Regions from separate parts of the Bradyrhizobium sp. WSM2254 genome, predicted to be linked through region 3. Evidence: predicted binding sites of a transcription regulator. Region 3 holds the regulator's gene; each other region holds the start of a gene.
What was found. Region 3 encodes LexA, which represses DNA repair genes until DNA is damaged. Its sites were predicted from a motif close to TGTTCNNNNTGTGTTCNG; they were not measured.

Region 1 (3,273 bases), on a different contig from region 3:
GGCGGCGCCGTCGTCAGCGATCGCTACCGCAGCTACGACCTTGCGACCGGCCTCGAAGTTGACCGCGCCAACGAGACGCGTTGGGGCGGTACCGTGGGTGCGGGTGTCGAGGTCGGATTCGCGCCGAACTGGACCGTCGGGTTCGAGTACGACCATATCTTCATGGGCAACCGCAGCCTCAACTTCTCCGGCTCCGGCAATTTCGCGATCGCCCCGCTCGGTGCCTTCACACGCTCTGATCGCATCAGCCAGGACGTCGATATCGGCTTGATCCGCGTGAACTATCGCTGGGGTGGCCCGATCATCGCGAAGTACTGATATCTCGTTGATATCACTGAAGATTGAAGGCCGGCCCAGTGCCGGCTTTTTTTGTGCGACGGCAGGTCAATGACCGTTACGTTTTGCGACTGTTGTGGCTTTTGAGAGACACAACTTGCAGCTTTGTTGGTGTAAGCACGACATCAGTTGGACCGCAGCGTCCGATGCCCTTCCCCATCGTGGAAGGCACAACAGAAACTGGGACTGGGATTAGGTTGAAAATGAAGAAGGTTTTGTTGGCTTCGGCCTGTTTGTTCGCTCTTGCCGCCCCCGCGTCGGCTGCCGATCTTGCGGCTCGCCCGTACACGAAGGCTCCGGTGGCTGTGGCCTCGGTCTACAACTGGACCGGGTTCTACATCGGTATCGTTGGCGGCGGCGCCTGGGAAAACGCTTCGGGCGACCCGAAGATGAAGGGTGGCTTCGTCGGCGGCACCGCCGGCTACAACTGGCAGACCGGCAACGTCGTGTTCGGTGTCGAGGCCGATGGCGCCTGGGCTGACGTCAGCGCTACGGCGACCGGCGCCTCTGTCGTCCCCGGCTTCGGCGTTGTGACCGCAACCGCGACCTCGAAGACCGATGCGATGGGCACCGTGCGCGGCCGCATCGGCTACGCCGTCGACAACGTCCTGTTCTACGGCACCGGCGGCTACGCCTGGATCGACAACAAGATCAGCCTCTCCGCTCTCGGCGTGACCGCGTCGGACAGCAAGTGGCACTCCGGCTGGACCGTCGGTGCGGGCGTCGAAGCGTTCTTCGCGCCGCAGTGGTCGGTCAAGGGCGAGTACCTCTATCGCAGCCTCGGCGGCGAGACCTACTTCTCGGGCGCCCTCCCCACCGGCACGCTCAACTTCCACACCGTGCAGGTCGGCGTGAACTATCACTTCGGAGGCCCGGTGGTCGCGAAGTACTAAGCTTCGCCACCGACGTCACATCGTCACGAAAGGCCGGCCTCGCGCCGGCCTTTTTGTTTTAGCGGGTAACGTTCAGCGCAGTTCCGCACACCCTGCTGCTGCCAGATGCCGCCAGCACGCCAACAATCCGTTGACGATTCGCAACTCGCACTGGAAATCCGTCGCTGTTCTTCCTACGTTCGCTGACAACCCCATCGGCGCCGATCCCGGTTCCGGGCAAAGCGCGCCTTCACCCTTGGCGCGGTTGCGCGTCTTTGGGATTCCCTAGGGACCACCGGGATGGATGAAGTGATCAAGGCGAAGCGCCAACAACAGAACGCGGGCTCCAGCCTGCGCGCAATTACGATCCGTGGCGCGCGCGAGCACAACCTCAAGAACATCGACGTCGAGATTCCCCGCGACAAGCTCGTGGTGTTCACCGGCCTCTCCGGCTCCGGAAAATCCTCGCTCGCCTTCGACACCATCTATGCCGAGGGCCAGCGCCGCTACGTCGAATCGCTGTCGGCCTATGCACGCCAGTTCCTGGAGATGATGCAGAAGCCCGACGTGGACCAGATCGACGGCCTCTCGCCGGCGATCTCGATCGAGCAGAAGACGACCTCGAAGAATCCGCGCTCCACCGTCGGCACCGTCACCGAGATCTACGACTACATGCGCCTCTTGTGGGCGCGCGTCGGCGTGCCCTATTCGCCGGCCACCGGCCTGCCGATCGAGAGCCAGACCGTCTCGCAGATGGTCGACCGCGTGCTGGCGCTGCCCGAGGGCACGCGCCTGTACCTGCTCGCCCCCGTCGTGCGTGGCCGCAAGGGCGAGTACCGCAAGGAGCTCGCCGAATGGCTCAAGAAGGGCTTTCAGCGCGTCAAGATCGACGGCACCTTCCACGAGCTCGCGGAAGCGCCGACGCTGGACAAGAAGTTTCCGCACGACATCGACGTCGTCGTCGACCGCATCGTGGTGCGCGCCGACATCGGCCAGCGTCTCGCCGAAAGCTTTGAGACCGCGCTGAAGCTCGCCGAGGGCCTTGCCGTCGTCGAATTCGCCGATGCGCCCGCGGCGGCGCCGGCCGAGGAAAAGAAGAAGACCGCAAAGATCCACGACAAGAGCGGGCCCGAGCGCATGCTGTTCTCGGAAAAGTTCGCCTGCCCGGTGTCCGGCTTCACCATCCCCGAGATCGAGCCGCGCCTGTTCTCGTTCAACAATCCCTACGGCGCGTGTCCTGCCTGCGGCGGCCTTGGCGTCGAGCAGCATGTCGACGAGGATCTCGTCATCCCCGACAAGGAGCTCGCCATCGGCAAGGGCGCGATCGCGCCCTGGGCCAAATCGTCGTCACCCTATTACGTGCAGACGCTGACGGCGCTCGGCAAGCACTACAAGTTCACGCTGACCACCAAATGGAAGGATCTGCCCAAGAAGACGAGAGACGCGATCCTCCATGGCTCGGGCGAGGACGAGATCAAGTTCTCCTATGAGGACGGGGTGCGCTCCTACGACACCAAGAAGCCGTTCGAAGGGGTCATCACCAACATCAACCGCCGCTACCGCGAGACCGAGAGCGAGTGGGCGCGCGAGGAGCTGGCGAAATATTTCCACGACGTGCCCTGCGGCGCCTGCAACGGCTTTCGGCTCAAGCCCGAGGCGCTCTGCGTCAAGGTCGGCACCAAGCATATCGGCGAGATCTCCGAGCTGTCGGTCAAGAAGGCCGGCGAATGGTTCGAGACCGTGCCGGAGGCGCTGAACAAGCAGCAGAACGAGATCGCCGGCCGCATCCTCAAGGAGATCCGCGAGCGCCTCACCTTCCTGCTCGACGTCGGCCTCAACTACCTCACCCTCTCCCGCTCCTCCGGCACGCTGTCGGGCGGTGAGAGCCAGCGCATCCGCCTGGCCTCGCAGATCGGCTCGGGGCTGACCGGCGTGCTCTACGTGCTGGACGAGCCCTCGATCGGCCTGCACCAGCGCGACAACGCGCGCCTGCTCGACACCCTCAAGCGCCTGCGCGACCTCGGCAACACCGTGGTCGTGGTCGAGCATGACGAGGACGCCATTC
Region 2 (3,273 bases), on a different contig from region 3:
GGCGACGACCGCGAAACCCTTGCCCGCAGCGCCGGCGCGCGCGGCCTCGATGGTCGAGTTGAGCGCGAGCAGCGTCGTCTGCCGCGCGATCTGGGCGATCAGATTGACGACGTTGCCGATGGCCGCCGAGGATTCCCGCAAGCGGTCGACATTGGCGCGGGCTTCCTGCGCCGCGGCACTGGCCTCGTCGGCGAGCTTGCCGGCCTCGCGAACCTGCGCGCCGATGCCTTGGGCGGACTGGGTGAACTTGTCGGCGGCATGGGCGAAGGTGGATGCGGTCGACTGCGCGGCGTTGGTGCGGCCGGTCAGGGCGTCGGTGCGGTCGCGAATGGCCGCAAGCGTCACGGCGGTCGCTTCGGCGCCGCCGGCCACCGAATTGGCGGCGCGCTCGAGCTGGCGAATCATCGCGCCCAGCTCGAGTTCCAGCAGTTCCAGGATTTCCCTGGCCGAATCGCCCTCAGTGGCCGAGCCGGGCTCGGAATGGGCCGGCGGCTGCGCAGCCTGCGGGGCGGCCGCGGGCGCAGCCATGTCCGGCAGACGCTTCCGAAATAGTCCGAACGCCATCAGGTCTCTCTTGTCGGGGGACGGTCGGACATTATTTTCGCAGTCCGGAATGAAGTCAGGGTTAACGATGCCTGACATCTAGGCGCGAGGCATTACTGTGTTACCTTAAAGTCGTAGAGCCTCTTCATTTCGGCGGGTTGGCGGCCTATAAGGCCGCGCTTCCCACTCACCTTGGCTGACGATTCCTTTACGAGACCACGCATGGCCGGACATTCCCAATTCAAGAACATCATGCACCGCAAGGGGCGGCAGGATGCCCAGAAGTCGAAGCTGTTCGGCAAGCTGGCGCGGGAAATCACCGTCGCCGCCAAGCTGGGGACGCCCGACCCCGCCATGAACCCGCGCCTGCGCGCCGCCGTGATCGCCGCGCGCCAGGAGAACATGCCGAAGGACAATATCGAGCGCGCAATCAAGAAGGCGCTCGGCAGCGACGGCGAGAACTATGACGAGATCCGCTACGAGGGCTATGGCCCCGGCGGCGTCGCCGTCATCGTCGAGGCGCTGACCGACAACCGCAACCGCGCCGCTTCCGACATCCGCTCCTTCTTCACCAAGTCCGGCGGCAACCTCGGCGAAACCGGCTCGGTCTCCTTCATGTTCGACCGCACCGGCATCATCGAATACGACCGCAGCGTCGCCTCCGACGACGCCGTGCTGGATGCTGCGATCGAGGCCGGCGCCGACGACGTGATCTCGGGCGAAGGCGGGCACGAGATCTACGCCTCGACCGAAGGCTATCGCGACGTCGCCAAGGCGCTGGAAGCCAAGTTCGGCGAGCCGCGCAAGGCCGCGCTGATCTGGAAGCCGCAGAACACGGTCGCCGTGGACGACGAGACCGGCGAGAAGCTGCTCAAGCTGATGGACCTGCTCAGCGAGCACGACGACGTCCAGCACGTCTACGCCAATTTCGAGGTGTCGGACGCGCTGATGGCGAAGATGGCCGGGTAGGGCCGTTAATTCCAAACTCCGCTGTCGTCGCCCGGCTTGACCGGGCGACCCAGTATTCCAGAGACGCCAGAAGGATACGGAGAAGCCGCGGCGTACTGGATACCCCGCTTTCGCGGGGTATGACGCCGGAGTGTAGGGCGGGCGCCGTCCGACCATCACCGCGAACCCACTTCCCCTGTTACTTTCGTTCTGTTTCTGTTTCGCTGCAAGCAGTCAGCCGCTATCACTGGCCCATGACTGCGCTCCCGATTCGTGGCCCCGTTCGCATCATCGGCATCGACCCCGGCCTGCGCCGTACCGGTTGGGGCGTGATCGAGGCCGAGGGCAACCGCCTGATCTATGTCGCCTGCGGCTCGGTGGAACCGCCGGACGACCTGCCGCTGTCCAGTCGCCTGCTCGCAATCCATGAAGGGCTCGCGGCCGTTCTGTCCGATCACAAGCCGATGGAAGCCGCGGTCGAGCAGACCTTTGTCAACAAGGACGGCGTTGCCACCCTGAAGCTCGGCCAGGCCCGCGGCGTCGCCATGCTGGCGCCCGCAATGTTCGGTATCAGCGTCGCCGAATACGCGCCGAACCAGGTGAAGAAGACCGTGGTCGGTGCCGGTCATGCCGACAAGCAACAGATCGCGATGATGCTGAAGATATTGCTGCCGAAAGCCGAGCCGCCGTCAGCCGACGCCGCCGACGCGCTCGCCATCGCCATCACCCACGCCCATCACCGCCAGAGCACGGCGCTCAGGCTGAAGGTGGTCGGGATATGATCGGCAAGCTGAAGGGCCTGATCGATTCCTACGGCGAGGATTTCGTCATCCTCGACGTCGGCGGGGTCGGCTACCAGGTGCATTGCTCGACGCGCACGCTGCAGCATCTGCCCTCGCAGGGCGAGGCCGCCGTGCTGTCGATCGAGACCTATGTCCGCGAGGACCAGATCAAGCTGTTCGGCTTTCGCACCGACCAGGAGCGCGAATGGTTTCGCCTGCTCCAGACCGTGCAGGGCGTCGGTGCCAAGGTCGCGCTCGCCGTGCTCGGCACGCTCGCGCCGTCCGACCTCGCCAATGCGATTGCCCTGCGCGACAAGGCCGCGGTGGCGCGCACGCCGGGCGTCGGCCCCAAGGTCGCCGAGCGCATCGTCACCGAGTTGAAGGACAAGGCGCCGGCCTTCGCCAATGTCGACCCTGCTGTCGTGCATCTTGCCGGCGCCGTCGACGACCAGCGCGCGCCGCGGCCCGTCGCGGATGCGATCTCCGCGCTGGTCAATCTCGGCTACGGCCAGCCGCAGGCGGCGGCCGCCATTGCGTCGGCCTCGCGCAGCGCGGGTGAGGGCGCCGAGACGGCGCAGCTCATTCGCCTCGGCCTGAAGGAACTCGCGAAGTGAGCGATCCCAAGGCCAACCGCATGGTCACGCCCGAACGCCGCAGCGACGACGTCGGTGACACCGCGCTGCGCCCGCAATCGCTGTCCGATTTCGTCGGCCAGCAGCAGGCCCGCAAGAATCTCTCGATCTTCATCGAGGCCGCGCGCAAGCGCGGCGAGGCGCTGGATCACGTGCTGTTCGTCGGGCCCCCCGGCCTCGGCAAGACCACGCTAGCGCAGATCGTGGCCAAGGAGCTCGGCGTCGGCTTTCGCGCCACATCGGGCCCCGTGATTGCCAAGGCCGGCGACCTCGCGGCGCTCCTGACCAATCTCGAAGAGCGCGACGTGCTCTTCATCGACGAGATCCATCGCCTCAGCCCGGCGGTGGAGGAAGTGCTCTATCCCGCG
Region 3 (3,273 bases):
ATTCGAACATGTCGGCGGTGCCATAGTAGCCGTCGACGAGCCCCATCTCGTGGGAGATATCGGGATCATTGTGCCAGAGCTCGATCGCGCCGACATGCGCCTCGTCGTCGCCGCAGAACAGCACCATGACGGCCTGCAAGAATTCGCCTGAAAACACCGGCACCGCCACGCCGCAGGTGAGGCCGGCCGCGAGCGCCTGATCGGTCCGCTTGAAATAGGAGTTGGCGAATTTGGTGAGGATCACGGGATGGCCGCTGGCCCAGGCCTTGCCGGGAAGGCCCTCGTCGTATCCGAAGCGCAAGTTCTCGCTCACGGCCTTGAACGCGGACAGCCCTTCGCCATAGAGGCCGCCGCCGAATTCCAGCCGCATGCGCGTCCGGTCCGGCACCCAGAGTTCAACGACGCGAATGAAGGTTTTCATCGACCGTGTCCGCCGCCTCAAGCCAATGACAGCATCGGCGATCTAGCCGCGGAGCGGACGTTCAAAATTCAGGCAGAGCCGCGCAAACTTCGTGCGACGGGGAGGCGCGGGGGATCTCGGCGGATTGGATTCTCAGGACGCAAACCGCACCACGTCGCCGGCCACGGCCGGCGATGGCGATTTCGATCCTGGCCCCGACCCGTGAGCCGGGGGAGCTGCCTCAGCCGATCGGCAGGCGGGTGATGGTCGGCCGACCATCGGCGATGACCTGCGGCTTGTGCTCGCGCTCGCCGCCGGGCTGGGTCACCGGCAACTGCAGCACGGTCGCGCGCTGGCCTTCGACGAGCTGCGTCACCAGTACGTATTTGCCGTCGGGGAATTCGATCGCGTCGTGATGGCGATCGGGAATGTGCGGATCGATCTTGCCGAACTTGCCGACGCGGGAGTTGATGGTGCGCGTCCAGATCCAGCGATTGTCGTAGCGGACGTTGTCGGCGAAGGCGAGCTCCGTCCCCGGCAGCAGGCAGACCGCGACGGACATGTCGGCTTCAGAGGCGAAGCCGCGCGTCGAGGTGCCTCGGAAAGTGGTCGTGACGATCGTCTCGCCGACTTCTGCGGGACGCGTCGCGACGGCATGCAGACTGTAGTCACACATCGGGTGCTCCTCATTCAGGGATAGCGACCCGCGCCTCCTTCGGAGGCACTAGCCCCTATCAGAGTGGAAGCATGTTAGCGTCTTCTCGGTTGTAGGCAAATCTGCGACTTAGATCCGCAGGCTGCCATCACAATATCTTTTTCAAATGCACGAGGAACAAAGTCCGCTCCTGTGCATTTGGCGTGCGTCCCCGTCAGCGACCAGCAGGTGCCGACCAGCCCAAATATTGCCAGGCGGGTTGCGGCGGCTGCGCGACGGCGTTGCGGGCATTGCGCAATTGCTCGCTCGTCGTCGTCTGCGCTGCCTTGCGGACATGGTGTGACTGTGCGGCGAAGGTATGCGCCGCTGATGCTGCGATCAGCGTGATCGTGACGGCGCTCAAAACGATCTTGCGCATGACGGTCTCCTCGATCTCCAGCGCCGCGAAGCGATCAGGGCTTCGTGCGGCGTGCCCGAGGATGTACCGCGGGAGAGGGGCCGGATAATCTGTGCAAAACCAGAAAGACTATCCAGCCGGAGCGGACAATCGTCCGCTCCAATCGTCAACGCGCGGGGCGCCAAGCGGCGGAGCGCGCTCAGTACTTGCGGTACAGGCCGATCAGCTTGCCCTGAATCTTCACCCGGTTGGGCGGCAGGATGCGGACCTCATAGGCCGCATTGGCGGGCTCGAGCGCGATCGAGGCACCGCGGCGGCGGAAGCGCTTCAGCGTCGCTTCCTCGTCGTCGATCAGCGCCACCACGATGTCGCCCGTGTCGGCGCTCTCGTTGCGCTGGATCAGCGCCATGTCGCCGTCGAGGATGCCGGCTTCGACCATCGAGTCGCCGCGCACTTCGAGCGCGTAGTGTTCGCCCGACCCGAGCATGTCCGGCGGTACGCTGATGGTGTGGCTACGGGTCTGCAGCGCCTCGATCGGTGTGCCGGCCGCGATGCGGCCCATCACCGGCACCGCGACGGGGCGTTCGCCCTCGTCCACGGAGGCGCTGGAGCTCGCTCGCACCTTGCCGAGATTGCCCTCGATGACGCTCGGCGTGAAGCCACGCCGGTTGCCGGCGGCGGCCTGGAGCTCGGGCAGCTTGATTACCTCGATCGCGCGGGCCCGGTTGGGCAGACGCCGGATGAAGCCTCGCTCCTCCAGTGCGGTGATCAGGCGATGGATGCCTGACTTCGAGCGCAGGTCGAGCGCGTCCTTCATCTCGTCGAAGGAGGGCGGCACGCCGCTTTCCTTCAAACGCTCGCTGATGAATCGCAGAAGCTCGTATTGTTTGCGCGTTAACATCTCGACCAAATCCCCCGGTTGATGTCGTTCGATTCCGAGACGGTGAATTCAGCGGCGAGCCGCTAGATGCTCGAAACAAATCATGAACGGACACTATATGTTCGATATGTGTTCCGCAACTGCTTAATTTACCGTGAACGCGACAAAGTTCGCGGAACGCGCACGACTTGCGGGTTCAGGCGGGCAGTCGCAGCACCTCGCAAGGCGTGCCGGCCTCGGCCTTGGGCGCGAACGGCGCGCGCACGAGAAGTGCCTGTGCCGCAGCGAGATTCGCAAGCAGCGAGGAATCCTGATGATTGACGGGAAGGGCGACAAGCGTGCCGTCGTCGCGCCGCTCCAGGCGTGCGCGCAGATAATCTTCGCGCTGGTCATTGGCACCGACCTCGCGGCCGAGCACGGCGCGCTCGCGACGATGATGAATCACCGCGCGGCCCGACAGCGCGCGAATCAACGGCACCATGAACAGGAAGGCGCACACATAGGACGACACGGGATTGCCGGGCAGGCCGATCACACCCATCGCTCCTAACCGGCCGTGCATCATCGGCTTGCCCGGCCGCATCGCGATCTTCCAGAACGCCATCGCGATGCCTTCGTCCCTCAGCGCCTGCTGGACCAGATCGTGGTCGCCGACCGAGGCGCCGCCGGTCGTAATCAGGATATCGGCGCCGCTCTCGCGGGCACGGCGGATGCCGGCGGTGGTGGCCTCCAGCGTATCGGCGGCAACACCGAGATCGACGGTATCTGCGCCCTCCTGGCGGGCGAGCGCGTGCAGGGCGTAGCCGTTGGAATAGACGATCTGGCCGGGGCCCGGGCTGGTGCCCGGCATCACCAGCTCGTCGCCGGTGGCGAGGATCGCGACCTTCGGACGGCGGCGGACGGGGAGGTGCGGGTGATTCATCCCGGCGGCGAGTGCGAGG

Region 1: the regulator LexA is predicted to act here: its motif matches at 1,395-1,412, upstream of uvrA (excinuclease ABC subunit UvrA).
Region 2: the regulator LexA is predicted to act here: its motif matches at 1,698-1,715, upstream of ruvC (crossover junction endodeoxyribonuclease RuvC).

Annotation. Positions count from the first base shown of each region.
Region 1 covers NZ_AXAB01000038.1:53,843-57,115, reverse strand. The annotation lists gene A3M7_RS0126490 (outer membrane protein) at 1-318, shown strand, start outside; gene A3M7_RS0126485 (outer membrane protein) at 540-1,229, shown strand; gene uvrA (excinuclease ABC subunit UvrA) at 1,509-3,273, shown strand, end outside.
Region 2 covers NZ_AXAB01000075.1:7,783-11,055, forward strand. The annotation lists gene A3M7_RS0136585 (methyl-accepting chemotaxis protein) at 1-564, opposite strand, end outside; gene A3M7_RS0136590 (YebC/PmpR family DNA-binding transcriptional regulator) at 766-1,512, shown strand; gene ruvC (crossover junction endodeoxyribonuclease RuvC) at 1,746-2,273, shown strand; gene ruvA (Holliday junction branch migration protein RuvA) at 2,270-2,887, shown strand; gene ruvB (Holliday junction branch migration DNA helicase RuvB) at 2,908-3,273, shown strand, end outside.
Region 3 covers NZ_AXAB01000029.1:76,503-79,775, forward strand. The annotation lists gene A3M7_RS0121935 (GAF domain-containing protein) at 1-421, opposite strand, end outside; gene A3M7_RS49765 (hypothetical protein) at 642-1,076, opposite strand; gene A3M7_RS49770 (hypothetical protein) at 1,270-1,473, opposite strand; gene lexA (transcriptional repressor LexA) at 1,652-2,353, opposite strand; gene glp (gephyrin-like molybdotransferase Glp) at 2,529-3,273, opposite strand, start outside.